Regions from separate parts of the Halomonas sp. LES1 genome, predicted to be linked through region 2. Evidence: predicted binding sites of a transcription regulator. Region 2 holds the regulator's gene; each other region holds the start of a gene.

Region 1 (10,707 bases), on a different contig from region 2:
AAGACCTGGGTCTATCGTCTGGCGCGCTGGCGCAACACCCAGTCGCCGGCCATCCCCGAGCGGGTGATCGAGCGATCGCCCTCCGCGGAGCTGGCACCCGACCAGAAGGACAGCGACTCGCTGCCCGACTACGACACCCTGGATGCCATTCTGGTGCGCTATATCGAGGGCGACATGAGCGCCGAGGCGATCATCGAGGCGGGCTTCGACCGTGACGATGTCTACCGGGTGGTCAAGCTGGTGGACCGCTGCGAGTACAAGCGTCGCCAGGCTCCGGTGGGGGCGCGGGTAACCCGCCGCGGGTTCGGTCGCGATCGCCGCTATCCTATCGTCAATGGCTGGCAGCCCGGCGAATAGCGCCGACGAGCTATAAGTGCCGAGCTACACAAGTGCCGAGCGACAAGAAAACCCGGAGGCCGAGGCCTCCGGGTTTTCTTTTACTTCGAACGATTGCATGCGTCTGACGTGCAGCTTGCCGCCGGTCAGGCCGAGATCGAGTCGGCGTCGACGTGGCGGGGCGTGAAGGTGCGGCCCCGCAGCTGTTCGTGGTCGGGGGCGTTGTCGATCAGCACTCGCAGGGTCTCGCGGGCGCGGTCGCGCATCTCCAGGCCCAGGTAGCCTTCGACCATGACCGCCAGGGCGTCGCGAGTGGCCTCGCTCTGGGGGTAGTTCTCGATCACCCAGCGACCGCGCTCCACGGCGGCGAGGTAGGCGCCGCGGCGCATGTAGTAGTCGGCGACATGCAGCTCATGGCGCGACAGCAGATTGCGCAGATAGATGATGCGCTGGCGAGCATCCGGTACGTACTGGCTGTTGGGGTAGAGCCGGCCAAGCTCGCGGAAGTCGCTGTAGGCATCGCGGGAGGCGCCCAGGTCGCGCTTGGAGATGTCGATCAGCTTGAGACGCTCGAGGCTGAAGCGACCGGCCTGCCAGGCGGCCAGCCCCCGCATGTAGAGGGCATAGTCGGCCTGGGGATGGCTGGGGTGCAGGCGGATGAAGCGGTTGGCCGCCGCCCGGGTCGCCTCCCAGTTGTCGGTCTCGTAGTAGGCGTAGATCAGCTCCAGCTGGGCCTGCTCGGCGTGAGCACCGAACGGGAAGCGGGTATCGAGTGCCTCGAGCCGGGAAATCGCCGCGGTAAAGTTGCCGCGGTCCAGGGAGTCGCGCGCCTCCTCGTAGAGTTCGCGCTCGCCGAGGTTGGCATACTCGACCTCTTCCTCCGCAACCCGCTGTGAGGGGCTGGCTTGTGCACTGCTGTCGCTCTCGTCGGGCGAGGCGTCGGAGCCACCGCCGAACAGGGAACAGCCGGTCAGCAGGCTGGTAGCCAGGAGCAGGGCCGCGAAACGGGCAGGGGTGTTGGAAACGCGCATCGTGATCCTCGTGGCAAACAACGCGGACGGGCCGTGTTAGAATCGGCCGTAAACCCGCCCACTATAAAGCACTGCGTGGCAAAACGCAGTCATCGGCGGCGCCCGATTCCGATCCCCGAAACGGTCACTCTCTTCATGTCCCAGACCTTCGAAGCACAGCAGCGTGTTCCCGACGCGATGGCCGGCCAGCGGCTCGACCAGGCCGCGGCGGAGCTCTTCTCCGACTTTTCCCGCGAGCGCCTGAAGGCCTGGATCAAGGCCGGCGACCTGACCCTGGACGACCAGACGGCACGCCCCAGGGATAAGGTCTACGGAGGCGAATGGCTGCGCCTCTGCACCGAAGTCGAGGACGATACCCGCTTCGAGCCCGAGGATATTCCCCTCGAGGTGGTGTACGAGGATGAGCAGGTGCTGGTGATCAACAAGCCGCCGGGCCTGGTGGTGCACCCGGCAGCAGGCAACCCGAATGGCACCCTGCTCAATGCGCTGCTGCATCACGACCCGGCGCTGGCGACGGTGCCCCGGGCCGGCATCGTTCATCGCCTGGATAAGGACACCAGTGGCCTGATGGTGGTGGCCAGGACACTGGCCGCCCAGACGGCGCTGGTGGAGCAGCTGCAGGCACGCACGGTGTCACGGGAGTATGACGCCATCAGCGTGGGGGTGATGACCGCCGGCGGCACAGTGAATGCGCCGATCGGCCGACATGCCAAGGATCGCAAGCGCCAGGCGGTGACCGCCGCCGGCAAGCCGGCGGTGACCCACTACCGTGTGGTCGAGCGCTTCCGTGCTCATACCCATGTGCGCTGCCGGCTGGAGACCGGGCGTACTCACCAGATCCGCGTGCACCTGGCGCACCTGCGCTACCCGCTGGTCGGCGATCCCGTCTACGGCGGTCGTCTCAAGCTGCCCGCCGGCTCCTCGGATACGCTCAAGGAGATTCTGCGCGAGTTTCCTCGCCAGGCGCTGCACGCCCGCCGGCTGGCTTTCGTGCATCCGGGCAGTGGTGAGACGATGAGCTTCCGGGCGGCCCTGCCGGACGATCTGCTGATGTTGCTCGACTACCTGCGTGACGATCACGAGACGATGCGCTGAACCCCTGCGGCACCGAGGATACTGTCATGAGCGACGCCCCCGACCTGCGGCCCACCCTGGTCCTGCCCGACTGGCCGGCACCCACCTCCGTGGGGGCCTTCGTCACCACCCGCGAGACCGGTCCCAGCCAGGGGGACTTTGCCTGCTTCAACCCGGCCGACCATGTGGGAGACAACCCCGCCCATGTGGCGCTATGCCGTCGCCTGCTGCACAAGCAGGTCGATAACGAACGACCGCTGCTGTGGCTTAATCAGGTACACGGGGCGCGGGTTCAGCAAGGCTATACGGACGAATCGCCGGAGGCCGATGCCGCGGTCGCCCTCGATCGTGGTCATGCCTGCGTGGTCCTTACCGCCGACTGCCTGCCGGTCTTCTTCTGTGACCGCCGCGGCGAGCGCGTGGCGGTGGCCCATGCCGGCTGGCGTGGGCTGGCGGGCGGGGTGCTGGAGGCCACGGTGGCGGCACTGGGTGTGCCGCCCGAGGAGCAGCTGGCCTGGCTGGGGCCGGCGATCTCCAATGCCCAGTTCGAGGTGGGACCCGAGGTCTATCAGGCCTTCGTTGGCGTGCACCCCGAGGCCGCCGATGCCTTCGACCCCAGCCCCTATCGCCTGGGCCACTACATGGCCGACCTCTACCGCCTGGCGCGCCTGCGTCTGGAGCGTCTGGGCGTCTCCCATATCAGCGGCGGCCACTTCTGCACCGCCTGCGAGTCACGCTTCTACTCCCACCGTCGCGACAATGGCAGCACGGGAAGAATGGCCAGCGTGATCTGGCTGCGCTGAAGCGAGCTACAAGCTTCAAGGCTCAAGGAAACCCGCGGCTATCGCAGACGCACTAAGCTAGAGGCGCCGGGGATAGGTCGCAGAGGGGGGCCGAGGACCAGGGGTGAGGAGCACTGCTCCGAACGGGCTGGCCATGGATGGCCAGCACCGGACCTGCAAGCGGAGCGGGACGCGAGAGCGCCGCAGGGCCGAGGTAGCGTATAGGGAAGTATTTACAGCGCCCCCTCGAAGTCCTGTCGCCGGAGCAGCCTCGCGCAACCCCTTGTCGCTTGATCCGCGTCAACTTGTCATGCACTTCCTCCCGACGGCCGACTTGAAACCGGCCTGACTTGACGCCATTTAAGTTGTCAAGACATTCACAGGGTCAAGCGGGGCGTCCGATCGCCTCGCCATCCCGATGGAGGACGTGATATGCGTTTCGACAAGTTTACCGCCAAGCTGCAGAACGCCGTGGCCGATGCCCAGTCGCTGGCCGTGGGGCACGGTCATAACCAGCTCGAGCCCGGCCATCTGCTGCTGGCGCTGCTCGACGCCACCGACACCGGTGCCAAGGCGCTGGTTCAGAGGGCCGGTGGCGATGCCGCCCGGTTGCGCGATGTGCTGGTCGGGCATCTCGACGACCTGCCCAGGGTCGCCCAGTTCGACGGTGAGGTGCAGCCCTCCCGCGACCTGATCAAGCTGTTCAATCTCACCGATCGCGAGGCCCAGAAGCGTGGTGATCAGTACATCGCCAGCGAGCTGGTGCTGCTCGCCGCGCTGGAGATGGGGGGCGCGGTCGGCAAGCTGCTCACCCAAGCGGGGCTCTCGCGCCAGGCGCTGGAGTCCGCGGTCGATGGCGTGCGCGGTGGCGAGAGGGTCGATGACCCCAATGCCGAGGATCAGCGCGAGGCGCTGGAAAAGTACACCCTGGACCTCAACGAGCGGGCCGCCAGCGGCAAGATCGACCCGGTAATCGGGCGTGATGACGAGATCCGCCGCACCATTCAGGTCCTCCAGCGGCGCACCAAGAACAACCCGGTGCTGATCGGTGAGCCCGGGGTCGGCAAGACCGCCATCGTCGAGGGGCTGGCTCAGCGCATCGTCGATGGCGAGGTGCCCGAGGGGCTCAAGGACAAGCGCGTGCTGTCGCTGGATATGGGCGCGCTGCTGGCCGGGGCCAAGTTCCGTGGCGAGTTCGAGGAGCGTCTCAAGTCGGTGCTCAAGGAGCTCGCCCAGGAGGAGGGCCGGGTCATCCTGTTTATCGATGAGCTGCACACCATGGTGGGGGCAGGCAAGGCCGAGGGGGCCATGGATGCCGGCAATATGCTCAAGCCGGCCCTGGCTCGCGGCGAGCTGCACTGCGTGGGTGCCACCACCCTCGATGAGTATCGCCAGTACATCGAGAAGGATGCGGCGCTGGAGCGTCGCTTCCAGAAGGTGGTGGTGGATGAGCCTTCGGAGGAAGACACCGTGGCGATCCTGCGTGGCCTCAAGGAGCGCTACGAGGTGCACCACAAGGTCGATATCACGGATGGCGCCATTATCGCCGCGGCCAAGCTCTCCACCCGCTATATCACCGATCGCAAGCTGCCCGACAAGGCGATCGACCTGATCGACGAGGCCTCCTCGCGCATTCGCATGGAGCTCGACTCCAAGCCCGAGGAGATGGATCGTCTCGACCGCCGGCTGATTCAGCTGAAGATGGAGCGCGAGCACCTCAAGAAGGAGACCGACGAGGCCTCTCGCCGGCGCCTGGAGAGCCTCGAGGAGGAGATCGCCGAGCTCGAGCGTGACTATGCCGATCTCGACGAGGTGTGGAAGGCCGAGAAGGCCAGCATCCAGGGGGCGGGACAGTTCAAGGAGGAGCTCGACCGGGCTCGCATCGATCTGGAACAGGCCAGGCGACAGGGGGACCTGGCACGGATGTCCGAGCTGCAGTACGGCGTGATCCCCGAGCTCGAGAAGAAGATCGCCGAGTTCAGCGAGGCCGAGTCGGATACCTCGAAGCATACCCTGCTGCGCTCCAACGTCACCGAGGAGGAGATCGCCGAGGTGGTCTCGCGCTGGACCGGCATTCCGGTCGCCAAGATGCTCGAGGGTGAGCGTGACAAGCTGCTGCGCATGGAGGAGGCGCTGCATGAGCGGGTGATCGGCCAGCACGAGGCGGTGACCGCGGTGGCCAATGCCGTGCGTCGCTCCCGGGCAGGGCTGGCCGACCCACATCGTCCCAACGGCTCCTTCCTGTTCCTCGGCCCCACCGGGGTCGGCAAGACGGAGCTGTGCAAGTCGCTGGCCAACTTCCTCTTCGATACCGAGGAGGCGATGGTGCGCATCGACATGTCGGAGTTCATGGAGAAGCACTCCGTGGCAAGGCTGATCGGTGCCCCTCCCGGCTATGTCGGCTACGAGGAGGGGGGCTATCTGACCGAGGCGGTGCGTCGCAAGCCCTACTCGGTGCTGCTGCTCGACGAGGTGGAGAAGGCACACCCGGATGTCTTCAATATCCTGCTGCAGGTGCTGGAAGATGGACGCCTCACCGATGGCCAGGGTCGCACCGTGGACTTCCGCAATACGGTGATCGTGATGACCTCCAACATGGGTTCGGACATCATCCAGCGCATGGGCGGTGGCGACACCGGATACGAGCAGATGAAGAGTGCGGTAATGGAGGTGGTCGGTACTCACTTCCGCCCCGAGCTGATCAACCGCATCGATGAGGTGGTGGTGTTCCATGCCCTCGGACAGGAGCAGATCCAGGCCATCGCCGGGATCCAGCTCGATCGCCTGCGTATGCGACTGGCGGAGCATGAGCTCTCTCTGGAGGTCAGCGATGCGGCCATGGCCCAGCTCGCGGTGGTGGGCTTCGATCCGGTCTTCGGTGCGCGGCCGCTCAAGCGGGCCATCCAGGCGCGTATCGAGAACCCGCTGGCCCAGGATCTGCTGGCCGGAAAGTTCGCGCCCGGCGACACCATCCAGGTGGACGCCGAAGAGGATCGGCTGGTGTTCGGTAGCTCACGGGAGGGTGCCGCCGTACAGAAGTGAAGGGAAGCCGGTGCCGGCGCACGCTGGGGCGAGCGTCGGCACTCGCATCCTGAGCCTGGCCGGCTAGACTGAATGACAGGTTGCGTCCTGTAACCCCCTTGCCCGCCCCTCCCTGCGAGAGAGCGGGCTTTTTTTGGATCAGATTTCCAATCTCGCCTTGCCCAACCCCCTTTCATGGGCTACCCACGCTGTTTCCGCGGTTGACACGCCCTTGGCGCTAATGGAATCTTGACCCTTCCTGATACGGGCACGGACCCAGCGGGCAATCCCCCATTACCGTGTGAAGGGTAGGCCTGTGGCCTCTACCCGCCGAAGGACTTCCGATTGCGGGCTCACCGCCCGGGTCGGCCAACGCCCCGACGCGGCAAACCGCCGTGATGAGAGTGCAGGCCCTAACAGGGCTTCTTGCCAGGGTTTGGCATCAGGTGCCGGTGTATCCGGCAGCGGCATACCGCCGCACTCGACACCGTTGCCCCAAGTGGTGACGGATCGCACTCGAGACCTCCAGGGGAGAAAAACACGTGGAATTGCTTTCCGGCGCGGACATGATCGCCCGCTTCCTGCAGGATGAGGGCGTCGAATATATCTATGGTTATCCCGGTGGCGCGGCGCTGCATATCTATGACGCCCTGTTCCGCCAGGACAAGGTCAAACATATCCTGGTACGCCATGAACAGGCCGCCACCCATGCCGCCGATGGCTATGCGCGAGCCTCCGGCAAGCCAGGCACGGTACTGGTGACCTCCGGTCCCGGCGCTACCAACGCCGTCACCGGCATCGCCACCGCCTATATGGACTCGATTCCGATGGTGGTGCTGTGTGGCCAGGTGATGAGCCACCTGATCGGCGATGATGCCTTCCAGGAAACCGACATCGTTGGCGTGACTCGGCCGATCGTGAAGCACAGCTTCTCGATCAAGCATCCGAGCGAGATTCCGGAAGTCCTCAAGAAGGCCTACTACCTGGCCGCCAGTGGCCGGCCGGGCCCGGTCGTGGTGGATATTCCCAAGGACATGACGGCCCCCACCGAGCGCTACGAGTACGTCTACCCCAAGAAGGTCAAGATGCGCTCGTACAATCCGGTGACCCGCGGCCATAGCGGTCAGATCAAGAAGGCCGTGGAGCTGATGCTCAAGGCCAAGCGCCCGGTGTTCTATACCGGCGGCGGGGTGGTCACCGGGCGGGCCAGCGAAGGCCTGACCGACCTGGTCAAGCGACTGGGCTACCCCATCACCACCACCCTGATGGGCATCGGCGCCTATCCCCAGAGCGACCGCCAGTGCCTGGGCTGGCTGGGCATGCACGGCTCCTATGAGTCGAACATGGCCATGCACCATGCCGATCTGGTGATCGCCATCGGCGCGCGTTTCGACGACCGCGTGACCAACAACACCTCGAAGTTCTGCCCCACCGCCAAGGTCATCCATGTGGATATCGACCCCAGCTCGGTCTCCAAGACCGTGCGGGCCGATGTGCCCATCGTGGGGCCGGCGGGCAGCGTGATCAGCGAGATGATCAGCCTGGTGCAGGGCAAGGAGATCGCCAATCCGGAGGCCCTCGAGGAGTGGTGGCAGAAGATCGAGGGCTGGCGCGAAGAGCGCGCGGGCAAGCTCTATGAGCCCTCCAGGCCCGGCGAGACGCTCAAGCCTCAGGAGGTGGTCGAGGCACTGTGCCGGGTGACGCGCGGCGAGGCCTATGTGACCACCGATGTCGGACAGCACCAGATGTTCGCGGCCCAGTATTACAAGTTCGACAAGCCCAACCGCTTCATTACCTCGGGGGGGCTTGGCACCATGGGCTTCGGATTCCCGGCCGCCATGGGAATCAAGCAGAACTTCCCGGATGAGCAGGTGATCTGCGTGACCGGGGAGGGCAGCTTCCAGATGATGATGCAGGAGCTCTCCACCTGTAAGCAGTTCGGGGGCGGCGTGAAGATCGTCAACCTCAACAATGCGTCACTGGGCATGGTGCGCCAGTGGCAGGACCTCAACTACAAGTCGCGCCATGCGCACTCCTACATGGAGTCGCTGCCCGACTTCCAGAAGCTGATCGAGTCCTATGGCTTCACTGCGCTGAAGGTCGAGACCCTCGAAGAGCTCGAGCCGGCACTGGAGCGTGCCTTCGCCGATCCGCACGAGCTGGTGTTCCTCGACGTTGCGGTTGACCCGCACGAGCACGTCTATCCGATGCAGGTGCCCCTTGGCTCCATGCGTGACATGCTGCTTTCCAAGACGGAGCGGACCTGATGCGCCATATCATCTCGATTCTGATGGAAAACGAACCGGGCGCCCTGTCTCGCGTGGTGGGGCTCTTCTCTCAGCGTAACTTCAATATCGAGACGCTGAACGTGGCGCCCACCGAGGACCCGACCCTGTCGCGCCTGACGGTCACGACCGTGGGAGACGACCGGGTCGTCGAGCAGATCACCAAGCACCTCAACAAGCTGATCGATGTGGTCAAGCTGGTCGACCTCACCGAGGGCAACCATATCGAGCGGGAGTTGATGCTGGTGAAGGTGAAGGCATTGGGGGCGAACCGCGACGAGGTCAAGCGCACCGCGGATATCTTCCGCGCGCAGATCGTCGATGTGAGCCCGAGCCTGTTCACCGTGCAGATCGCCGGCGACGCCGGCAAGCTCGATGCCTTCCTGCAGGCCATGGAGCCGGTAGGAGTGCTGGAAGTGGCGCGTACCGGGGTGTCGGGGATTGCCCGGGGCGACAAGGTGTTGAGCCTCTAGCTCGACTCCTGGTTGTTAGTGGTATGCGAAGGCCGCCTCTCGAGGCGGCCTTCTGCTGCCAGCAGGACCCGGCCGCCGACGGACAACGCCACCGGCACCTCGTCGCGGCCGCTACCCAGGTAGGCCAGCTTGTGGGTGGCGCAGGTGTCGCCCCCGATCTCCAGGTCACCCTGAAGCGCCTTGTGCCGGCGGCCGAGCCCTAGGCGCTCTATCGACAGCGTCGAGACGCACAGCGGTGCCTATTCGAGGCTTGTCGCCTGGTCGCTGTCATGGGTTCGTACCGGGTCGGCGCCTTAGTCCAGCTTGCTTTGCTGATTATAACTCTGCATCAGGTTGGCGTAGGCGGGCAGGTGGCCGGCCAGCAGGCCGCCGAAGCCTTCGATATCGTTACGCCAGTCGCGGTGCAGCTCGCAGCCCACGCCGAACCAGGTCATCAGCTGGGCACCGGCCTGGGACATGCGATCCCAGGCGGCCTCCCGGGTGGTCTGATTGAAGGTTCCGGAAGCGTCGGTGACCACGAAGACCTCATAGCCCTCCTCCAGAGCCGAGAGCGCCGGGAAGGCCACGCACACTTCGGTGACCACCCCGGCGATCAGCAGCTGCTTCTTGCCGGTGGCCTTGATGGCGGCGACGAACTCCTCGTTGTCCCAGGCGTTGATCTGCCCCGGGCGGGCCAAATAAGGCGCCTGCGGGAACATCTCCTTGAGCTCCGGCACCATGGGGCCGTTGGGTCCATCCTCGAAACTGGTGGTGAGGATGGTGGGGATAGCGAAGAACCTGGCGATATCGGCCAGGGCCAGGACATTGTTCTTGAAGTCGTCCGGGCTGAAGTCGCGCACCAGAGAGAGCAGGCCGGCCTGGTGGTCCACCATCAGCAGGGCCACATCATCCTTGTCGAGTCGGTTGTAGGTAAAGGACATGGTCATTCTCCTTTCGCTGTCATTGGCAGTCAGGGGACTGCCCGGCGACCATCGCCGGGCAAGGGTGGGGGCTCATCTGCCCCTCGAATCGCCGAACTTTCCGGCTTGGAAGTCGGCAAAGGCTTGCTGGATCTCGATCTCGTTGTTCATCACGAAGGGGCCCTGGCCGGCCACCGGTTCGTCGATGGGTTCGCCGCTCAGCAGTAACAGCTTGGCGTCGTTGTTGGCCTCCAGGTGAAAGGCCTCACCGGGGCGCTCGAAGGCGACGACGCTCTCGTCGCGGACGATGCGCTCGCCGTTGATCAGTGCCGTGCCCTCCAGCACGACCAGTAGGGTCGTATGGCCCTCGGGTATGTCGAGCCTGACATCACCACCGGCCACCAGGCGCAGGTCCCAGACGTTGATGGGAGTAAAGGTGCACGCGGGACCTTGCCGATCAAGATAGCTGCCTGCGACCACTCTGAGCTGGCCGGCATTACCCCGCAGCTCGACTCGGGGGATCTCGCTGTCGAGAAGGGTCTGGTAGGCTGGCGAGGCGGACTTGTCCCGGGCCGGCAGGTTGACCCATAGCTGCACCATTTCCAGGAGGCCACCACCTTCGGCGAAGGCTGGTGCGTGGTACTCCTCATGAACGATACCTGCGCCGGCGGTCATCCACTGGACATCGCCCTCGCCGATCTGGCCGCCATGCCCCGCCGAGTCGCGGTGCTCAAGAGCTCCCTGGTAGACCAGCGTCACGGTCTCGAAGCCCCGATGGGGATGGGGTCCCACCCCTCGGCGGTAGC
Region 2 (10,707 bases):
CGTGCCCTCGGCGTGCCCTATACCGACGAGCAGATCGAAAACGCCACCAGCGAGGTACGTGGCGAGCAGGAGATCACCGCTCTGATCGCCTATCTGCAGCAGCTAGGCACCGTTCTCAAGGATAACTGATCATGGACAGCGGCACCGTAAGCGGCATCGTTACCGGCATCCTGATCGTGACCTTCATCGGCATCACGGTGTGGGCCTACTCGAAGCGGCGCAAGCCGGACTTCGATGAAGCGGCCAATCTGCCCTTCAGCGACGATGACGAGACACCGAACCATGACACGAGCGCCTCGCCGAACGGGGTCGATTCCCGCAAGAGCGATTCTTGCAAGAGCAAGGGAGACAGGAACACATGAATAATCTCTGGGGTGACTCCCTTTCCGGGTTCTGGAGCGCCTGGATCATCGTCATCACGCTGGGCTCCATCGGTCTTGCCTTCTGGCTTCTCTATGCCAACCGCAAGACCGACAAGACCCCCGATGCCGAGGGCAATGTCGATACCACCGGCCATGCTGCCGACGGCATCGAGGAGTACGACAACCCGCTACCGCGCTGGTGGTTCCAGCTCTACGTCGGCACCGTGATCTTCGCGCTGGGCTACCTGGTACTCTACCCGGGCCTGGGCAACTTTGCCGGCCTGCTGGGCTGGAGCCAGGAGGGTCAATGGGAGCAGGAAGTGGCGCGAGCCGAGGAGCGCTTCACACCGATCTTCGCCCAGTACGAGGAGGTGCCGATTCCCGAGCTGGCCCAGGACGCGGAGGCCATGCAGGTCGCCGAACGCATCTTCCTCAACAACTGTGCGGTGTGTCACGGTTCAGGCGCTCAGGGCGGCTACGGTTTCCCCAACCTGACCGACGACGACTGGCTGTATGGCGGCGAGCCGGAGAATATCCTGGCGACCCTCAACAACGGCCGCAACGGCCTGATGCCCTCCTGGCAGCAGCTGGGCGAGGAGAACATCGAGAACGTTACCCAGCATGTCCTCGCGCTCTCCGGCAACGAGCATGATGCCGAGCGCGCCGAGAGCGGTGCGGCGACCTTCGCCTCGGTATGTGCCGCCTGCCACATGCCCGACGGCACCGGCAACCAGGCACTCGGCTCGCCCAACCTGACCAACGACATCTGGCTCTATCAGCAGCCCGGCCAGAGTGTGGCCGACGCCGTGCGCCAGACCCTGCGTAACGGCCGCAACGGCCATATGCCGGCCCAGGCCGCCTATATCGGCGAAGAGCGTGTCCACCTGGTGGCCGCCTACGTCTACAGCCTGCGCGACCAGGACTGAGACAGCCGATCCCGGCAAGGCTGAAAGGGTGCGACCTCAGGTCGCACCCTTTCTCGTTTATGCGGCGCATCGATACAATAGTCCCATCCCGCCCCGAAGCGACCCGGGTCCTCCCTCCTGCCGTGAGCCAGCCATGAGCGACAAGATTCCTACTCGCGATGTCACACCGCCATCCGTGCAGCACCATACGCCCACGGAAGCGGTCACCCAGGAGATGTATGCCAGTCGGCGCCATATCTATGTGCGTGAGATAAAGGGCGTCTTCCAGCGCCTGCGCCGCGCCTCCAACTGGTTGCTGATGCTGGCCTTCTTCCTGCTGCCCTGGGTGCCCTGGGGCGACCGCCCCGCCATCTGGTTCAATCTGCCCGGTCGCGAGTTCCATATCTTCTCGGCCACCTTCTACCCCCAGGAGTTCATGCTGCTCTCCTGGCTGCTGATCATCTGCGCCTTCGGACTGTTCTTCATTACCGTGTTTGCCGGCCGCGTCTGGTGTGGCTACACCTGCCCCCAGAGCGTCTGGACCTTCCTGTTCATCTGGGTCGAGCACCGCCTGGAGGGTTCGCGCAACCGTCGCATCAAGCTCGACAAGCAGCCCATGAACGCCGACAAGCTGTGGCGCAAGGGAGCCAAGCACGCCATCTGGCTGATCATTGCCCTGGCCACCGGCATCACCTTCGTGGGCTACTTCACCCCCATCCGTGACCTGGTGGTCGAGCTGCCGACCCTGGAGGCCCACGGCTGGTCCTACTTCTGGGTCGGCTTCTTCCTGGTCTTTACCTACCTCAATGCCGGCTGGCTGCGTGAACAGGTGTGCATCTACATGTGCCCCTACGCCCGCTTCCAGTCGGTGATGTTCGACCGCGACACCCTGATCGTCTCCTACGACGCCGCCCGCGGCGAACCCCGCGGTCATCGCAAGAAGAGCCTCTCCCATGAGCAGGCCCGCGAGGCCGGTCATGGCGACTGCATCGACTGCGACCTGTGCGTGCAGGTCTGTCCCACCGGCATCGACATCCGCGACGGCCTGCAGGTGGAGTGCATCTCCTGTGCGGCCTGCATCGATGCCTGCGACAGCGTGATGGACAAGATGGGCTACCCCCGTGGTCTGATCCGTTACACCACCGAGAACGCGCTTGAGGGCAAGCCCACCCATATCCTGCGGCCACGCCTGATAGGCTATCTCGCCGCCCTGCTGGCGATGATCGGGCTGTTCGCCTGGACCGTCAGCGATCGCACGCCGCTCTCCTTCGACGTGGAGCGCGACCGCAACCGGCTGTTCCAGACCACCGCCCAGGGCAACATCAGCAACAGCTACACCATCACGGTACGCAACATGGATGGCGAGGCCCACGTCTATCGCCTGGAGGCTTCGGGCCTGCCCGGGCTGACACTGGATACCGAGAGCATCCGAGTCCCGGCCAGTGACTCACGCCAGCGGGTGGTCACCATCACCGTGCCGGGAGAGGTGATCGAACAGCCCAGCCATGCCATTACCCTGCGACTGACCGCCGAGCGGTCCCCCGATATCAGCCTGGAGCGCGAGGCACGCTTCCTCGGCGAACTGCGGAGATAACATGCGCGAAGACCTCAAGCCCTGGTACAAGCAGTTCTGGCCCTGGTTTCTGATCGGGCTCCTGATGTCATCGATCACCTTCAGCCTCATCTACCTGGCCGTCTCGATTCGCTACTACGATGGCTCGGTTGGCGGCGACTACTACAAGCGCGGCCTGGCCATTAACGAGCAGCTGGCCAAACAGGAGCATGCCCGGGCGCTGGGGCTCGAGGCCCAGGTGCTGTTCGATAACCGCACCGGTGACGTCGTGGTGGACCTGGTGGGAGAGAGTCGCCCGGAGAGCCTTGCCCTGGCACTGATCTTCCCCACCGACAGCGACTTCGATCGCGAGCTGACCCTGGAGCATGTACATGAGGGTCGCTATCTCACCACCCTGGAGGAGCCATTGCGCTACCGCTGGTACCTGCAGCTGCAGCCCGAGGCAGGTGAGCAGGCCGAGTGGCGACTCACCGGCGAGATCAGCTTCCCGAACGATGCCCCCGTCACCCTGAAGCCGGGCCTCTAGCCCGGCGCCCCGACATGACCGACACCGCCGAGACCCTGGACACCACCTGCTATCACTGCGGCAACCCGGTACCCACCGGCGCCAGCTGGTCGATCACCCTGGATGACACCCGCCACCCGCTCTGCTGCCCCGGCTGCGAGGCGGTGGCCCACGCCATCGTCGACGGCGGGCTGGCCAGCTACTACCGCTTCCGCACCGAGCTGCCGGAGCGACCCGATGAGCGCGGCGCGGCCGATGCCGATACCTGGACGGTCTTCGATGACCCCGGGCTGCAGCAGCAGTTCGTCCACTCCGAACAGGACGGCAGCGGCCAGGTGCATGTCACCCTGGCGGTGGATGGCATCACCTGCGCCGCCTGCGCCTGGCTGATCGAGCACCGCCTCAACGCCCTGGCGGGTATCACCGCCACCGCGGTCAACCTCAGCCATCACCGGCTGCGCGTGACCTGGGACCCCGAACGGCTTCTCCTGTCTCGCATCCTGGCCGAACTGGCGGCCATCGGTTACCCCTCCCAGCCCTATGAGCCGGATGCCGCCCAGCTTCGCCTTCAGCGCGAGGAGCGCATGAGCATCCGACGCCTGATCGTCGCCGCGGCCGGCATGATGCAGGTGATGATGTTCTCGATCCCCCACTACTTCGCCGGCGAGGGGGAGATCAGCGCCGACTTCAACGCCCTCTTCCTGTGGCTGGCCTTCGCCCTGACCACACCGGTGGTGCTGTTTTCGGCGCAGCCCTTTTTCACTGGCGCGCTGCGCGATATACGCAGCCGCCAGCTGGGCATGGATGTTCCGGTATCGCTGGCCATCGGCTCGGCCTATATCGCCAGCGCCTGGGGGGTACTCTTCGGCGGCGATATCTACTTCGACTCGGTGGTGATGTTCACCTTCTTCCTGCTGTTTGGCCGCTATGTGGAGATGCGCGCACGCCGGCACAGCGGCCGCATCGGCAATGCCCTGGCTCAGGTGCTGCCGCTTTCGGCGACGCGGCTGGAGGATGACGGCCAGGCGCGCATCGTGCCCGCCAGCGACCTGCAAGAGGGCGACCGCGTACTGGTCAAGCCCGGCCACGGGGTGCCTGCCGACGGCATCATCGAGGATGGCGAGTCCAGTCTCGATGAGTCCATGCTGACCGGCGAGACCCTGCCGGTCAGCCGCACGCTCGGCGACAGCGTGACCGGTGGCAGCCAGAACATCACCAGCCCGCTGACCATCCGTGTGACCCGCGCGGGCAAGGACGCCAGGGCCGCCAGCATCGTCGACCTGACCGACCGCGCCTTCGCCCATCGCCCCAAAATCGCGGAGCACACCGCCCGCCTCGCCCACCACTTCGTGCTTCAGGTGCTGATTCTCTCCGTGGTGGTCGGCACCGTGTGGTGGTTTGTCGATCCTCAGCGCGCCTTCTGGGTGACGCTCTCGGTGCTGGTGATCACCTGCCCCTGTGCACTGGCCCTGGCCACCCCCACCGCACTGACGGCGGCCCATGGCCAGCTGCGTCGACGCGGCGTACTGATCACCCGCGCCGACGCCCTGGAGACGCTGTCGAATCTCGACCGGGTGGTTTTCGACAAGACCGGCACCCTCACCGCCGGTGAGATGACCCTTGTGGAGGTCCGGCTAGCCGGGGAAAGCGAAGGCCTCGGCGGCAGCCAGCATGACGAGGAGGCGCTGACCCGCATCGCCGCGGCCCTGGAAACCCAGTCCGAGCACCCCATCGCGCGGGCCTTCGGCCCCTATCGTGATCACCGCCTGGGCGCCGAGGCGATCGTCAACCGCCCGGGACTGGGACTGGAGGGCACCCTTCACGACCGTCGGTGGCGGCTCGGCAAGCCGGAGTTCGCCGCCCCCGACCAGCCCCTGACGCCCCCGGGCGAGGGCCAGTGGCTGTTGCTGAGCGAAGCCGGGCGGCCCCGGGCCTGGTTCAGCCTGAGCGACCGCCTGCGAGAGGATGCCGTCGACACCATCGCCGCACTGAGGTCGCTGGGATTGAAGGTGGAGCTGCTCTCGGGCGATACCGCCGACGCCACCGCCCGCATGGCCGACCGGCTGGGTATCGCGCAGTGGCGCGGCGGCGTCAGCCCGGAAGGCAAGCTTGCGCGCCTGCGCCAGCTGCAGGCCGCGGGTGAGCGCGTCGCCATGGTCGGCGACGGCATCAACGATGTACCGGTGCTGGCGGGTGCCGATGTGGCCATCGCCATGAACGGCGCCACGGATCTGGCTCGCACCCGCGCCGATGCCGTGTTGCTGGGCCCGCGCCTGATGCGTATCGTCGAGGCCGTCGCCGTCAGCCGCGCCACGCGCCGCATCATCAAGCAGAACCTCGGATGGGCGCTGGTTTATAATATCGGCGCCCTGCCGCTGGCCATGATGGGCTTCGTCACGCCCTGGATTGCGGCCATCGGCATGTCGGCAAGCTCGCTGGTGGTGGTCGGCAACGCTCTGCGCCTGACTCGCCACACCCCGCTGCCACAGGAGGTGGCTACACCTTCGGAACCCCGCACCGTATGACTATTCTCTACCTGCTGATACCACTGACCCTGATTCTGCTTGGCCTGGCCTTGTGGGCCTTCTTCTGGGCGGTGAAGCACGACCAGTTCGAGGATCTGGAAGGACCCGCCTACCGCATTCTCTTCGATGAGGACGACAATGACCGTCCCCCGGAGGAGCGCAGGAGCGGCGGCAAGGATGACGACACCCCATCGTCGACCTCCGACCCATCGGACGAGACGCGCTGATGGACCCGACCGGGCTGGACCTGCCGCCTTTCGCCGCCGCCTTCGTCTTCGGCCTGCTCGGCGGTGCCCACTGCATCGGCATGTGCGGCGGCATCATGAGCGCACTCTCCTTCGCGGTGCCACCCAGCATGCGTTCCCCGACGCGCCTCTCGGGCCTGCTGCTGGGCTACAACCTGGGCCGCATCACCAGCTACATGATCGCCGGCCTCCTGGCGGCATCTCTCGGCACCCTGCTCTCGCTGACCGCCCCCGCGCGCTTCATCCTGCAGGGGCTCGCCGCCCTGATGCTGATCCTGATGGCGCTCTATATCGCCGACTGGTGGAAGGGGTTGCTCGGGATCGAGGCCCTGGGCAGGCGCCTGTGGCGATATCTCGAGCCACTGGGGCGCCGGCTGATGCCGGTGGTCAAACTCCCCCAGGCAGTGGCGCTGGGGGCGGTATGGGGCTGGCTGCCCTGTGGGCTGGTCTACTCCATGCTGACCTGGAGCCTGGCCATGGCTGACCCGCTGCGCGGCGCCTTGCTGATGGGCGCCTTCGGGCTAGGCACACTCCCGGCCCTGCTGGCCACCGGCTTCGCCGCGCGTCAGCTGAGCCGATTGATCCGCCACCGGGGCACCCGCACCCTTGCCGCACTCTCCATCATCGCCTTCGCGCTCTGGCAGCTATGGCTGCTGGTTCCCGGGGGAGGCGCCACCCATACCGGCTGAGCACTATTCCACACGGGATTGACGCAGCTCAACGCCGCTCTCGGCCCCACCCCCTAGCATGGGGATAGAGCCATCAGCGGAGTCGCCCCATGCCCGTTCCCGCCAAGCACACCGTCCCCGCCGGAGCCTCGAGTCCTGCTCGAGAGCCGCTGCCCGGCGCGGGCGACCTGGTAACGGCCGCGGAGGTCGCCTACCCCGCCCCGCACCACTATCGCGACGACATCGGCGTCCAGGCCCTGGAAGTGGCCCTCTCTGCGCGCCCGGCCGAGGCCCCCCTGGCGATCCAGGTACGCCTGCCCTTCTGCCGTCATGCCTGCCGCTTCTGCGCCAGCCAGTGCGTTTCCGTTCGCAGCAGTCGCCAGGCCGATTCCTACCTGACACGTCTCGACCGCGAAATGGTACTGGTCCGGCGCCGGCTCGACGGCCTGCCGCCGGTATCTCGACTGCACTGGGGCGGCACCCCCCCGGCCTTTCTCACGCTGGAGCAGATGAGCGACCTCTTCGATCGCCTGGACGCACGCCTCGGCCTCTCCGGCGACCGAGAGCGGGACTTCAGCATCGACCTCGACCCACGAGAGGCCGATATGCTGACCCTGCGACATCTGCAGGCGCTGGGCTTCAACCGCCTGAACCTGGGTGTGCAGGAGCTGGATCCACGCGTCCAGCAGGCCATCAACCGCGTACAGCCGAGGGCCCTGACCGAGTCGCTGGTCGACGAAGCCGACCGCCTGGGCTTCCGGGAGTTGACGATGTCGCTGATGCTGGGGCTCCCCTTCCAGACACCCCAAGGCCTCGTCGACACCCTCGAGCAGGTCATCGGCATGGTCCCGGCACGCATCCGCCTCTACCGCTATCGGCATCGCCCGGCACACCACCCTGCCCAGCGTGCCATCCACCATGGCTGGTTACCCGACGCGGCGACCCGCCAACAACTGCTGGCCGAGGCTCGCGTCCGGCTCGACGCCGCCGGCTATGTCCATATCGGTCTGGGCCTCTACACGCGTCGCAACGACCCCCTGGCACAGGCCCGGGCCAGCGGCGCCCTGGGCCATGGCCCGCTTGGCTTTACCCGGGGGCAAGCGGGTGACCTGCTGGGACTCGGCGTGAATGCCATCAGCCGTATCGGCGACCTCTGGGTTCGCAACGCCGATACGCTGGCGGCATACGAATCGGCACTCGATAACAGCCGCCTGCCAACCGCACGCGGCACCCGGCTGACGGCCGATGAACGACGCCACCGCGAGACCCTGCTGTGTGGCCGTGGCATCGACCCTGCAGGCCTGCCGCCGAGCCCACACCTCGAGAGGCTTCACGCGGAGGGAGTGATCGAGATGACGACTGAGGGGGTATCGCTGACCGCCGAGGGACACTGGCGGCTGCCCTACATCCTCGAGGCCCTCGCCCTCCCCTAGCCGCCGAGCCCCGCATAGTTTGCCCCGCCTGCACTTTGCTCCATAATGGGGCCATGAACACGATCAAGAAGGGAAGGGCCATGGCGGGTACTCTCACCGGTCGGCGGCGATCCGTACTACAGGAGACGCGCTGTCAGACATGCAGTCTCAGCTCGCTCTGCCTGCCTCTGGCACTCGAGGTGGACGACATGGACCAGTTCGACGCCATCATCCGGCGTCGCGCACCACTCAAGAAGGGCGAGGCGCTATTCCGCCAGGACACTCCCTTCTCCAGCGTCTTCGCGGTTCGCTCCGGCAGCCTCAAGCAGGTCACCACCGAGGGCAGTGGCGAAGACCAGCTGACCAACTTCTATCTGCCCAGCGAGCTGGTGGGCCTCGACGGCATCGACGAACAATGCTACCCCGGTACCGTGGTGGCCCTGGAGACCACCACCGTCTGCGAGATTCCCTTCGACCGCCTGGACCACCTCGCGGAGTCGATGCCGGAGCTGCGCGGACAACTCTACCGCAGCATGAGCAAGGAGCTGCGCGATGACCGCCGCATGATGCGCCTGCTCTCGCGCAAGACCGCCGACCAGCGCCTGGCCAGCTTCTTCACCAGCCTCTCCGAACGTTTCCGCCGCCGCGGCTATTCGCCCTACAGCTTCCGCCTCTCCATGGCGCGGGCCGATATCGGCAACTATCTGGGCCTGGCGGTGGAGACGGTAAGCCGTATCCTCGGCCGCTTCCAGACCCAGGGCCTGGTCGCCGTCTCGGGGCGCGAGGTGAATATCCTCGATCTGCCGGCGCTCACCCACCTGGCCGAGGAGGAGGGCGCGCACTAAAGCTGGAAGCTGGCATGGACCCGATAATTCTGGGGTCAAGGTTTTTCTTCCAGCTTCCAGGCGTGAAGCGCCGCTCTTCAAACTTAGAGCTCTTGCTGGATATCGATCCGGCTGGCCTGCATCCTGGCCTGCTTCTCCTCCAGCCCGGCGAAGTCAAACAGCTCACGATCGGCCAGCTGTGAAGGCGCCACGTTGGTCACCGCCTTGAACATGCTCTCCAGCCGCCCGGGGTGCTTCGCCTCCCACTCCGCCAGCATCTCCTTGACCACCTGACGCTGCAGGTTGGGCTGAGAGCCACACAGATTGCAGGGGATGATCGGAAACGCCATCTGCCGAGCAAACTCGGCAATGTCCGCCTCCCGGCAATAGGCCAGCGGTCGAATCACCATGTTTCGGCCATCGTCGGACAGCAACTTCGGCGGCATCGACTTGAGGCTGCCGCCGAAGAACATGTTGAGGAACAGGGTCTCGAGGATATCCTCGCGGTGGTGGCCCAGGGCGATCTTGTTGGCACCGATCTCCTCGGCGAACCCATACAGGGAGCCGCGGCGCAGTCGCGAGCAGAGCGCACAGGTGGTCTTGCCTTCCGGGGTCTTCTCCTTGACCACCGAGTAGGTGTCGCGCTCGAGGATATGATAGTCGACCCCGATACCCTGCAGGTACTCGGGCAGCACATGCTCGGGAAAGCCGGGCTGCTTCTGGTCGAGATTCACCGCCACCAGCGAGAAGTCGACCGGGGCGTTGCGCTGCAGATTGCGCAGGATCTCGAGCAGGGTGTAGCTGTCCTTGCCGCCGGACAGGCACACCATCACCCGATCTCCCTCATGAATCATGCCATAGTCGATGATGGCATTGCCCACCTGGCGCCGCAGCCGCTTCTGCAGCTTGTTGAATTCACGCTTCTCCTGAGTACCGGGCTGGGGCGTGGCTGGCCCGGAGTGGGTGAAGGGCGCGCTATCGCGTTCGCGGGGGTCGAAGGTCACGGCGTCTTGCATAGGTCTTGGCGCTGCCAGTGCGGGCAAAAATGAAAGGCGCCCATCCTACCACCGGCGACCGCGCCAGGCGACGCCAGACGCCACTCGCGCCAGGGCTATCGCAGCTACCAACAGGGTGATAGTGAAAGGCGCCGGGGACAGGTCGGAAAGGGGGTCCGAGGACCAGGGATGGCCGAGGTAGCCTACAAGGAAGTACTCGTAGCGCCCCCTCGACGGCCTGTCACCGGAATAGCCTTGAGTGGTACTGTCATCTGCGATAGCCCTACCACTCGTGCCGGCTAACTCCCGGCGGCGACAGTACGCTCCAGGCGCAGGAACATCAGCGCGGTGGTCACCGCATCCCCCAGGGCGGTATTGCGCCCCATGACCGGCACTCCCAGGCGCTCGGCGGCACTCTCGAAGCGTGGCAGGTTATCGATTTCCGGGTGCCGACGCCGCAGTCGGCGCCGCCACAGCTGGGCCACATCCACGGTGGCGTTGGGTAGCTCGAAGCCGAAACGCGGACGCAGCTCACGGTTGAGAATCGCCAGGTCAAAGCCCAGATGCCAGCCCACGAGTGGGCGATTGCCGACGAAGTCGAGCAGCCGCGCCAGGGCGCTGTCGATGCTCTCGCCATTGTCGAGGTCCATGCCACGCAGGCCATGGATGCGGATGGAATCACCGGTCAGCGAG
Region 3 (10,707 bases), on a different contig from region 2:
GTACAGCAGATCGTCGAGCGGATCCATGTCGGCAACGTCTACGTCAACCGCAACCAGATCGGCGCCATCGTCGGCTCCCAGCCCTTCGGGGGTGAGGGACTCTCGGGCACCGGACCCAAGGCCGGCGGGCCGCTCTACGTCACCCGCTTTCGCCGTACCGCCGAGGTCGAGCGTCACGAGGCGCCGACGGGGGACACCGTGTCGATCGGCGATCTGCAGTCGGCCCTCGACGGCCTCGACCCGCGCAACTGGGCGGCGCGCCCCGACCGGGTCGAGGTGCTGCGCCGGGCGCTCTCCGGCCAGCGCGGCGTGATCCGCAAGGCGCTGGCCGAGGCGGCGTCTCTGGACATGACGCCGCAGTCGCTGCCGGGACCGACCGGAGAGAGCAACCGGCTGGCGATGTATCCCAAGGGGCCGGTGCTCTGTCTCGGTCCGACGCTGGATATCGCCGTCGCCCAGGCGGTGCAGGCGCTCGGTGCCGGCTGCCCGGCGCTGGTCGTCGCACCGGGCGCGGTCGAGGCCGTACAGCCCCTCGAGCGGGCCGGGGCGCCGGTCACCGGGATCGACGGCCGCGTCTCGGCAGATACGCTGACCGCGGTCGAGGGCTTCGTGGCGGTGGCCGCCGCCGGCAGCAGCGACTGGACCCGAGAGCTGCGCCGGGCACTCACCGAGCGCGACGGAGCCATCGTGCCGCTGGAGACCCAGACCATCGCGCCGGAGCGCTACGTGGTGGAGCGCCACCTCTGCATCGACACCACCGCCGCCGGCGGCAACGCCAGCCTGCTGGCCACGGCCGAGTAGAACGCGGGAGAGCCCCCCCTCAGCCCATCCGCAGCATGCAGGCCTTCGCCTGCCCCTTCCCACCAACAGGCCGCCCTCGGGCGGCCTGCACGTTTCTGCGGGTGTGCCATCGCCTATTTTCGCCCTGCGCGTCAGACCCAACGTTGAAACAACGCAAAATCTGCGGCATGCATCTAAAATGAATGCTCGGTGGCGGTGTCCCACCGCGCCAACGCTTGCAGGAGCCAAAACCATGTACAAGAGAACACTCACCATCCTGATCGCGACGAGCGTTGCCTTCACCGCCAGCACCCAGGTCTTCGCCTACGGTGCCGGCGACTTCTTCGCCCGCCTCGGCGTGGCCAAGTTTGCGCCCAAGAGCGATAACGGTTCGCTGGATACAGCGCTGGGCGTGCTGGAAACTGATGTGCAGGATGACAGCGCCTTCGCCTTTGCCCTGGGCTACCGCTTTACCGACAAGCTGGGCGTCGAACTGCTGGCCTCGGAGTCCTTCGACCATGACTTCACACTTGCTGGTGGTGCCGCTACCAGTTCGACAGATCATCTCCCCCCGACCCTGGCCGTACAGTACTATCCGCTGGGGGGCACCGACGCCTATGTCCAGCCCTATGTCGGTGTAGGCGTCAACTACACGACCTTCTCCGACGAGAAGCTCGACGGCTCCAGCGCAAAGCTTGAACTAGATGACTCCTGGGGGGCAGCCGGCCAGCTGGGGGTAGATCTGCTGATCGACGACCGCTGGGCCCTTAGCGGCGCAGTCTGGTATATGGATATCGATTCCGACGCCAGCCTGGATGGGAATGACATCGGCAAGGTCGAGCTCGACCCGATACTGGTCATGGGTGGCATCAGCTACCACTTCTGACCATCCCCACCCCAGACACAACAGGGCCCGCCACTGGCGGGCCCTGCCGCATAAGCGCCTGGCGGTCAGGCACCCCATGAGCGGCCAGATTCGGATTGCTGTCCTTTCACTTACCAGGCGCCACTATCCTGAGAGGGCCAGCCCCATCACCAGCAAGGCAAACAGCCCCAGAGCCAGCAGGCTCCAGGGGGGCGTCAGCATCCGGTGCGGCCAGCCGCGGCTGGGCAACACCCGATAGGGGCGCAGGAAGGCCGCACCCAGCGCCCAGATACCCAGCAGTATCAATGGCAGGCGCCCCGCAAGCGGCAGGCCAGTGATCAGCTCCGGGCGCAGCAGCAGCCACACCGCCAGCCCCGCCGCCAGCAGCAGAGCCGCCAGCGCCATCTCCCGATCGTATCGCGACTCCTCACGCCACATGGCCACCCCCGTCTCTATCCACTGACTTCAGTGAAGACGATTCCCCTCGTTCTGGCGACCCTGAAGACGCTCCGGAAGGGCTGCGACACTCTGCCACCCCGGGTAAAAAACCTTGCGCTGGGTCAACATGCTGCGCCTAACGGCTCGTTAACATGAACATGACATCCGATGCGGCACCCCGCCGCAGAAGGCCAGCCACCAGGAGCCGAAGCATGCGCAAGAGCCCCCTCTCAATCCTGATTGCGGCGAGCGTCGCCGCCGCTGCCGTTACCGCCAGCAGCCAGGCCCTCGCCTATGGGGCCGGTGACTTCTTCACCCGTCTCGGCGTGGCCAAGGTCGCGCCCAAGAGCGATAACGGAAGCCTAGTCAATGGTGCCGTTAAAGCGGACGTCCAAGACGAGACCGATTTTGCCTTTACCCTGGGGTATCGCTTTACCGACAAGCTGGGCATGGAGCTGTTGGCGGCTCTGCCCTTCAAGCACGACATCGAGCTGAACGGGGCGAACCTGGCTTCCACCAAGCACCTGCCGCCGACCCTGACCCTGCAGTACTATCCGCTGGGCGGCACCGACGCCTATGTACAGCCCTATATCGGCGTGGGCGTCAACTACACCCGCTTCTCCAACGAGAAGAGCGATCTAGGTGACCTGGAGCTGGACGACTCCTGGGGTGCCGCCGGCCAGTTGGGTGTCGACCTGTTGATCGACGATCACTGGGCGCTCAATGGCGCCGCCTGGTACCTCGACATCGATACCGATGCCAAGCTTGATGGTGACGATATCGGTACCGTTAACATCGACCCTTGGGTCGTGATGGGGGCCGTCAGCTACCGCTTCTGATTCCACCTCACGCCAGACACAACAGGGCCCGCCATTGGCGGGCCCTGTTGTGCCTGGCGTGCTGTCGTCCTGTTGTAGCAGCGCCTGGCGGCCAGTCAGCTCGTTACCGACTCAGTTTTCGGTGATCAGGCGGTCGATCTCCTCCACCACCTGCCACAGCAGCAGGCGGTCGCTGGCACGCCCGCCCTGCTGGGCAAAATAGGCCGCCAGGGCCGGGGCCACATCGCAACGCGCCGGCAGTGGAGCGCGACGCTCCACCAGGGCGTCCAGGCGGGCGATAAACACGAAGCGCAACCACTGGGGAAGCGCCATGGTATCGACGCAGAAGGGCTCCTGGCTATCGAATGCCGAGGGCTCGGGTGTCTCCATCTGCCACAGGTTGGCGGCCTTCATGGTGGCCTCGAGCCGGCGCAGGGACTTGTCGAGTTCGTCGTGAACCGTCATCGGGGAAGCTCCCAGTCGAGTGTGGCGTCATTATCTCGCCCCCGGCGACCCCTGGCCACCCGTCATCTCAAGGATCACGGCGTCGTCCCCAGGACCGGTTGGTTATCCCCCGTTCATGGCTCATTCACAGTTTCCGTGAACGGCCCTGTGGATAACCGCTGGAAAGAGTTCGCTAACCCCGATGCCATGGGAGACAGCGAAGGGCGATCAACATTTGATCACCCCCGGCACATCCTCGCCGAACCTGCTGACAGTCTGATGATGCCACGGTAGAGTGCACGCTCAGACAAGCGGAGATGCCATGCAACCCATCCACACCCTTCACGACTTCTTCGTGCGCAGCGGGGCCGAGGTACGGCTCTACCACCTGAGCCGGCGCGTGGAGCCCTGCGAGATGGCGACCCTGGAAGCCCTGGAGACCGGCTCGGCGCCCTGGCCGGTCCCCTGGCAGGGCCAGGCTCGGCTGGGTCTGGTCTTTCGCCTCGGCGACATGCCCGACCCGCTGATCTGGTTCCTGGCTCTGCCCCTGGATGAACAGGGCCGGCTCGACCCGGCATCCCGTGATGTCTTCGTGCAGCGACTCCTCGAGACCCTGGGCCGGAACGTGGCCAAGGTCGGGCGCGAGGATGGCCAGGCGGTGGATAACCTGATGAAGGACAACCCGCTGGCCTTCACACCGTCCCTCCCCTTCCAGGCCATGCTTCACGCCCTCGCCAGCCATGACCTGGGACGAGCAGCCAGCTCGCACCTGGAGCCGGTAGAGGCCTATCTGAGTGGTCAGCAGACGCGCGACTGGCAGGCACTCGGCCTCCAGGGGCTGGCCGACTTCGCGGTACGCATGGGTGACGAGGAGCGTCGCCAGCTGGCCCGGCGGCTGCCCGACCTGCCCACCGAGATGCTCACCTCGCTGTGCTACTGTCTCGAGCATGTCGCCATCGATGACCGGCTGGCCCAGGCGCTGCGCGCCCGGGGCGAAGCAGCCGCCGAGGCCGGCGATGTCGAGACCCTGTGTGCCTGCATACGGGCGGCGTCGACCAGCGAGGCCGCCGGTGACTGGTTCGACAGCCTGCTGGCCGATGCCCACGCCTGTGGCCCCGACCTGCTGGCGGCCATCGCCGCGCGCGGCTGGCCGCTTCTCGAGGATGGTCAGCGACTGCCGTGCTACCTCGAGCGCCTGGCAAGCTGCGAGCAGGCGGACTTCATGAGAGTGGCCCGCGACCTGGCCCTGATCCCCAGGCTGCGATTGCCCGTGCTGATGACCTTGCGCGAGGCGCCTGCCGACTCGCCCATCGGCAAGCGGCTCGCGGCCCTGACGCGCTGAGGCGAAGACGATCCATGACAATGATGAAGGAACTGCCCTATACCCCCAAGGCGATCATCGGCCGCCGGGAGATGGTCGAGCTGACCGAAATGCAGCTGGTGTTGTGCGCCAAGGCGGATACCGGGGCGCGTACCTCGGCGCTGCACGCGGAGGACATCACGACCTTCGACGAGGAGGGAGAGCCGTGGGTCAGCTTCACCATCCCCGGCAGTGGCCCTGACTCCCCACCCCACGTCTTCCGCATGCCGCTCCACGACCGCCGCAAGGTACGCAGCTCCAACGGCCAGCAGGAGTGGCGCTATGTGGTCCGCACGCCCATGCGGCTCGGCACCCTCGAGTACCCGGTGGAGTTCACCCTGACCGACCGACGCGAAATGCGTCACCCCATGCTGCTGGGCCGACGCGCCCTGCGTCGTCTGCTGGTGGCTCCCGGCGCCTCCTTCCTGCACGGCGACCCCTGAATTCGCTTTTCCACCCCTCCGGAGCGACTCGATGCATTTCGCACTGCTGTCACGCAACCGCAACCTCTACTCCACGCGACGCCTGGTGGAGGCCGCCGAGCAACGCGGCCACACCATGCGAGTGGTCGACACCCTGCGCTGCTACATGAGCATCGCGGCTCACCAGCCATCGATCCACTACAAGGGCGGGGAGCTGGAAACCTTCGATGCCGTGATCCCGCGGATCGGCGCCTCGGTGACCTTCTACGGCTGTGCGGTACTGCGCCAGTTCGAGATGATGGGCACCTATGTGCTCAACGACAGCGTCGCGATCACGCGCTCGCGTGACAAGCTGCGCTCGCTGCAGCTGCTCTCGCGCAAGGGGCTTGGCCTGCCGATCACCGGCTTCGCCCACTCCCCCGATGACATTCCCGACCTGATCACCATGGTCAAGAATGCCCCGCTGGTCATCAAGCTGCTCGAGGGTACCCAGGGGATCGGCGTGGTGCTGGCCGAGACCAACCAGGCGGCGGAGAGCGTGATCCAGGCCTTCATGGGCATGAAGGCCAACATCATGGTTCAGGAGTACATCAAGGAGGCCAGGGGGGCCGATATTCGCTGCCTGGTGATCGGCGACAAGGTGGTGGCGGCCATGAAGCGTCAGGCCGCCGAAGGTGAGTTCCGCTCCAACCTGCACCGCGGCGGCACCGCCAGCGTGATCCGGATCACACCGGAGGAGCGCTCCACGGCGATCCGTGCCGCCAAGGCCATGGGGCTGCGGGTGGCCGGCGTCGACCTGCTGCGCAGCAACCACGGCCCGGTGATCATGGAGGTCAACTCCTCTCCCGGCCTGCAGGGCATCGAGAGTGCCACCGGCAAGGATATCGCCGGTCTGATCATCGAACACCTGGAGAAGAATGCCGCCCCGGCACGCAAGGCACCGCCTAAGCCCAAGGGGTAATTGCCAGTTGCGCACAAGCCAGGCTCAATGGGCATCGTGATTTCCGCACTTATTCCATTCCGGGGCTAGCAAAACAGTGTTTTCCCCGCCACAATCTGCGTCACCAAAGGGGGTGACCGCTCATGTTTCTCGACAATCGCCAGGTGGCGATGGACAGCGTGCTGGAAGCGCTGGCTGACAGCATCGACTACTTTCAGGACAATCTGGAGCGCCTGAGGCCGTCGCTGCGCGACGCACTCAAGCCGCACTACGAGGCACGCAGCCGGTCCATGCGCGAGCTGCAATCACTCGCCCGGGAGCATCTCAACATGCTGCCGCGGGACGCCGATGTCGAGCGCGATGACTACATGTGGCTGTGGAGCCGATTGAAGAGCTTCGTCGGCAACGAACGCCAGGTGGTGATCGGCGAGCTGCTGGAGCAGGAGCGAGTGCTGATGCAGTCGCTCTCCAACCTGATGACCCACCCCCTGCCCGACGAGCTGGAGTCGAAGGCGGAGGAGTGCTGGAAGGGTTGTCGGGCGCTGATCCGCGAGCTCTATGCTCTGCAGAAGACGCGGGACAAGCGGCGCTGAGGCCCCTTCTCAGCGCTTCTCACCCGACGGTGTATCGGCCGCCCAGCCCTCCTGGCCAGCCTCGCCCCCCCGCGGGGTGATGACCAGCGGCTCGCGGGGTCCCAGGAAGTAGGGCTCACGCTCCCACAGATAGAGGTCTCCCAGGGTAGCCAGTCGCGCTACCCACTCCCGTGCCGCCAGCCGCCACCGCCCCTTTATATTCCGCCCCTTCACCGCGCAGCCCTGGGCCTCGATCCCCAGCGCCTCGGCGATAAACAGTGCCCGCGGCAGATGCCACGCCTGGGTGATCAACAGCGCACGCTCCACACCGAACACCTCACGCGCCCGAGCCAGGGTATCGAAGGTGCTGAAGCCGGCATAGTCCAGCGTCATGGCCGTTTCGGGTACCTCACGGCCACGCAGATCACGCCACATGGTGATGGGTTCGTTGTAGGAGAGGGTGCGATTGTCACCGGAGAGCAGCAGATGGTCGATGCGCCCCAGGCGCAGCAGGCGGGCCGAGGCGCTCATGCGCGCCTCGAAATAGGGGTTGCGGGTTCCGCTGCGGGTCCAGTGGGAGGTACCGAAGACGATACCGACCCGCTCGGCATGGCACTGTGGGAGGTGATAGCCGATGCGTTCGCGGGTCTGCCCCAGCACCCACAGGTTGGCCACCAGCAGCAGGAGTCCCGCCATCAACACCAAGGTGCCCAGCGCCATCAGGACGGCCCGAAGGATCCGCCATGCCACCCGCTTCATCGGCACCTCCTGTTCCCTGGACGCCCTCCCTCGCGGGTCGAACACCGCGAGGTCAACGGCGCGAGCCGCTAGAACATGCCGAGCTCGAGCTTGGCCTCGTCGCTCATCATCTCACGGCTCCAGGGCGGATCGAAGACGATCTCCGTATGCACCTTGCTGACCTGAGGGGCGCCAAGGATCTTGTTGCGTGCATCGGCGGCGATCACATCCCCCATGCCGCAGCCGGGGGCGGTCAGCGTCATGCGAATGGTGACGATACGCTCGCCGCTGATCAAGCGCTCGATTCGACAGCCATAGACCAGGCCCAGATCGACGATATTGACCGGAATCTCGGGGTCGAAGCAGGTGCGCAGCTGGTCCCACACAAACTGCTCGAGCTCCTCATCCGTGGCATCCTCATGCAGGGTCGGGCGCGGCATGGCCTCGAGACCCACGGCATCGAGATTGGCGCCCTCGATCAGGTAGAGGCGCCCCTCATAGCCCACGCTGAGCGTGCTGCCCTTGGCCTGCATCACGCTGACCACGCTGTCCTCGGCAAGCGTCACGCTGTTGCCGAAGGGAATGGCGATCACCTCCACATCACGCTGCAGGGGCAGCTCCTGCCCCTTGTGAAGGCTCGCAATCTGCTCGATGTCGCTCATGGCGTTCCTTTTCTAGCGGTTCCTTGCCCGACCATTACTTGTCCGATCATTGCTTGCCTGACCATGGCTTACCTGACCATGCCGATCACGCGCTCCAGGGCATCGGCAAAGATGTCGATCTCGTCCAGGGTGTTGTAGGCGGCAAACGACGCCCGGCAGGTCGCATCGACACCGAAGTGGGCGAGCAGCGGTTGAGCACAGTGGTGGCCGGTGCGAATCGCCACCCCGAGCTGGTCGATCAGCAGGCCGATATCCTGGGCGTGGGCACCATCGACCACGAAGGAGAGCACTCCGGCCTTCTTCGGCGAGGTCCCCAGGATACGCAGGCCGTCGATGCGCAGGACCCGCTCGGTGGCATGGGCCAGCAGCCGCCCCTCCCAGGCGCCGATCGCCGCGACCCCGACGCCACTCACCCACTTCAGTGCCTCGCCAAGGGCGATCACCTCGGCAATGGCCGGCGTGCCGGCCTCGAACTTGTGGGGGATCTCGGCGAAGGTGGTCTCGGCCTCGAAAGAGACGGTGGCGATCATCTCTCCCCCTCCCTGCCAGGGCGGCATCGCCTCGAGCAGCTCGGCCTTGCCATAGAGCACGCCGACCCCGGTGGGGCCGTAGACCTTGTGACCGGAGAAGGCGTAGAAGTCGGCATCGAGATCGCGCACGTCTACCGCCTGATGGGGCGTGGCCTGGGCACCATCGACCAGGATCCGCGCGCCATGGGCATGGGCGATGGCCGCCACTTCCTTGACCGGGTTGACGGTTCCGAAGGCGTTGGAGACATGGTTGACCGCGACCAGCCGGGTGCGCTCGCTGAACAGCTCGCGATAGGCCTCGAGATCCAGCGTGCCATGGGCGTCTACCGGGATCACCTTGATGGTAAAGCCGATATCGGCGGCCAGCAGCTGCCAGGGCACGATATTGGAGTGGTGTTCGAGGCGCGAGATAAGCACCTCGTCACCGGCCTGGAGGTTGACACGCCCCCAGCTGTTGGCCACCAGGTTGATCGCCTCGGTGGTACCACGGGTGAAGATGATCTCGCGGCTATCGGCGGCATTCAGGAAGCCGCGCACCGTCTCCCGGGTACCCTCGAAGGCAGCGGTGGCCTCATCCGCCAGGGTGTGCAGCCCACGGTGAATGTTGGCGTTGTAGCCACCGTAGTAGGCGGTGAACGCGTCGATCACCTGCCGCGGGGTCTGGCTGGTCGCCGCATTGTCGAGATAGACCAGCGGCCTGCCATGCACCTGGCGCGTGAGAATCGGAAAGTCGGCGCGGATCGCCGCGACGTCGAGGGTCGACGTCGCGGGGGCGCGGGTAGCCAGATCGGTCATGGCAGGCTCCTCCTCAGGATATCGCGGTCGCTCTCACTCATGACCCTTACTCATCACCCAGGGCCACGGCGGTTTCCACCAGCCCGGCCAGGTTGAAGCGCTCGGGCAGCTTGCCGGCGACGGCGAGCTCCACACGCTCGGCGATGGCATCCAGGCCCACCGCCTCGAGCACCTCACCCGCGAAGGCCAGGGTCAGGAGCCCTCGAGCGGTCTGGCGATCGATTCCGCGAGCGCGCAGGGCATAGATCGCCTCCTCGTCGAGCTGTCCCGTGGTGCAGCCGTGGGTGCACTTGACGTCATCGGCGTAGATCTCGAGCTCGGGCTTGGCATCGATCTCGGCGCGATCGGAGAGCAGCAGGTTGGCGTTGCTCTGGAAGCCTTCGATCTTCTGACTGTCGGGCTTGACCACCACCTTGCCGTTGAACACGCCATGCGAGCGATCGTCGAGGATGCCCTTGTAGTTCTCGTTGGAGAAGGTGCGCGGCGCATTGTGGTTGGCCAGGGTGTGGCTGTCGACATGCTGGCGACCCTCGCCATAGAACAGGCCGTAGAAGTCGCTGGTCGCGTTCTCGCCATTCAGCTCGCTGATCAGGTCGGTGCGCACCAGGGCGCCCCCCAGGTTCAGGTTGAACGAGGTATAGCGGCTGTCACGGGCCTGCTCGACATGAATCGACGCCACATGCAGATCGGCGAGCGGCGCCTCCTGAAGCTTGTAGTGGGTGAGCATGGCGTTACGCTCGAGGATCACTTCCGCCACCAGGTTGGTGAAGTTGGCGGCGCCCTCCTCGCCCACATGATGCTCGACCAGGGTCGCCTCACTGCGCCCGCCGGCCTGCACCAGAACGCGGGGATGGCTCATCACCGGTGCCTCGCCGTTACGGGAGAGGAACTGCAGGATGATCGGCTTCTCGACCACGGTGCCCGGCGCCAGGCGCAGCACGGCGCCCTCCTCCATAAAGGCGGTGTTCAGCGCCGAAAAGGGCGAGAACTCGACCCCGGTGAGGCGCCCCAGCGGTCCGCCTACCGCCTCGTGATTCTCGGCCAGTGCCACCGACAGGGGCTGCAGGGAGACGCCCTCCGGCAGACCATCGAGCTGCGACAGCGACGCCGAGAAGATGCCGTCGACGAAGGTCAACCGATAGGCATCGATGGGCAGGGTCAGCGTCGCCGCGCTGGCCGGGGAGAAGTCGGCATCGGCGGCCAGGGCGAAGTCACCCCGGGCGATGGCGCGAACATCGGTATACTTCCACGCCTCGTCGCGGCGAGTGGGAAAGCCCATCGCCTCGAAGCGGGCCGCGCCGGCCTGCCGACGCGCGGCAATCCAGGTCGGCTCGCCAGCGCGG

What was found. The regulator FNR, encoded in region 2, switches genes on or off when oxygen is low (the NO sensors DNR and NnrR bind a similar motif). The targets are predictions, from matches to a motif close to TTGATNTANATCAA.
Region 1: the regulator FNR is predicted to act here: its motif matches at 3,514-3,527, upstream of clpB (ATP-dependent chaperone ClpB).
Region 3: the regulator FNR is predicted to act here: its motif matches at 2,196-2,209, upstream of RM463_RS04600 (OmpW family outer membrane protein).

The regions. Positions count from the first base shown of each region.
Region 1 is NZ_JAVRGC010000009.1:146,438-157,144, forward strand. It holds gene RM463_RS16385 (NAD+ synthase) at 1-357, shown strand, start outside; gene RM463_RS16390 (outer membrane protein assembly factor BamD) at 483-1,367, opposite strand; gene rluD (23S rRNA pseudouridine(1911/1915/1917) synthase RluD) at 1,503-2,462, shown strand; gene pgeF (peptidoglycan editing factor PgeF) at 2,489-3,244, shown strand; gene clpB (ATP-dependent chaperone ClpB) at 3,656-6,265, shown strand; gene RM463_RS16410 (acetolactate synthase 3 large subunit) at 6,787-8,511, shown strand; gene ilvN (acetolactate synthase small subunit) at 8,511-9,002, shown strand; gene ycaC (isochorismate family cysteine hydrolase YcaC) at 9,296-9,922, opposite strand; gene RM463_RS16425 (pirin family protein) at 9,995-10,707, opposite strand, start outside.
Region 2 is NZ_JAVRGC010000003.1:143,085-153,791, forward strand. It holds gene ccoO (cytochrome-c oxidase, cbb3-type subunit II) at 1-129, shown strand, start outside; gene RM463_RS08000 (cbb3-type cytochrome c oxidase subunit 3) at 132-362, shown strand; gene ccoP (cytochrome-c oxidase, cbb3-type subunit III) at 359-1,288, shown strand; gene ccoG (cytochrome c oxidase accessory protein CcoG) at 1,422-2,861, shown strand; gene RM463_RS08015 (FixH family protein) at 2,863-3,366, shown strand; gene RM463_RS08020 (heavy metal translocating P-type ATPase) at 3,381-5,870, shown strand; gene ccoS (cbb3-type cytochrome oxidase assembly protein CcoS) at 5,867-6,097, shown strand; gene RM463_RS08030 (sulfite exporter TauE/SafE family protein) at 6,097-6,804, shown strand; gene RM463_RS08035 (radical SAM protein) at 6,894-8,216, shown strand; gene fnr (fumarate/nitrate reduction transcriptional regulator Fnr) at 8,297-9,040, shown strand; gene ttcA (tRNA 2-thiocytidine(32) synthetase TtcA) at 9,124-10,035, opposite strand; gene RM463_RS08050 (3'-5' exonuclease) at 10,314-10,707, opposite strand, start outside.
Region 3 is NZ_JAVRGC010000002.1:71,748-82,454, reverse strand. It holds gene putA (bifunctional proline dehydrogenase/L-glutamate gamma-semialdehyde dehydrogenase PutA) at 1-801, shown strand, start outside; gene RM463_RS04610 (OmpW family outer membrane protein) at 1,034-1,666, shown strand; gene RM463_RS04605 (hypothetical protein) at 1,790-2,089, opposite strand; gene RM463_RS04600 (OmpW family outer membrane protein) at 2,296-2,922, shown strand; gene RM463_RS04595 (YqcC family protein) at 3,034-3,366, opposite strand; gene RM463_RS04590 (DUF3549 family protein) at 3,668-4,687, shown strand; gene RM463_RS04585 (RimK/LysX family protein) at 4,711-5,148, shown strand; gene rimK (30S ribosomal protein S6--L-glutamate ligase) at 5,180-6,088, shown strand; gene RM463_RS04575 (hypothetical protein) at 6,211-6,660, shown strand; gene RM463_RS04570 (ElyC/SanA/YdcF family protein) at 6,670-7,398, opposite strand; gene sufT (putative Fe-S cluster assembly protein SufT) at 7,467-8,039, opposite strand; gene RM463_RS04560 (cysteine desulfurase) at 8,108-9,364, opposite strand; gene sufD (Fe-S cluster assembly protein SufD) at 9,411-10,707, opposite strand, start outside.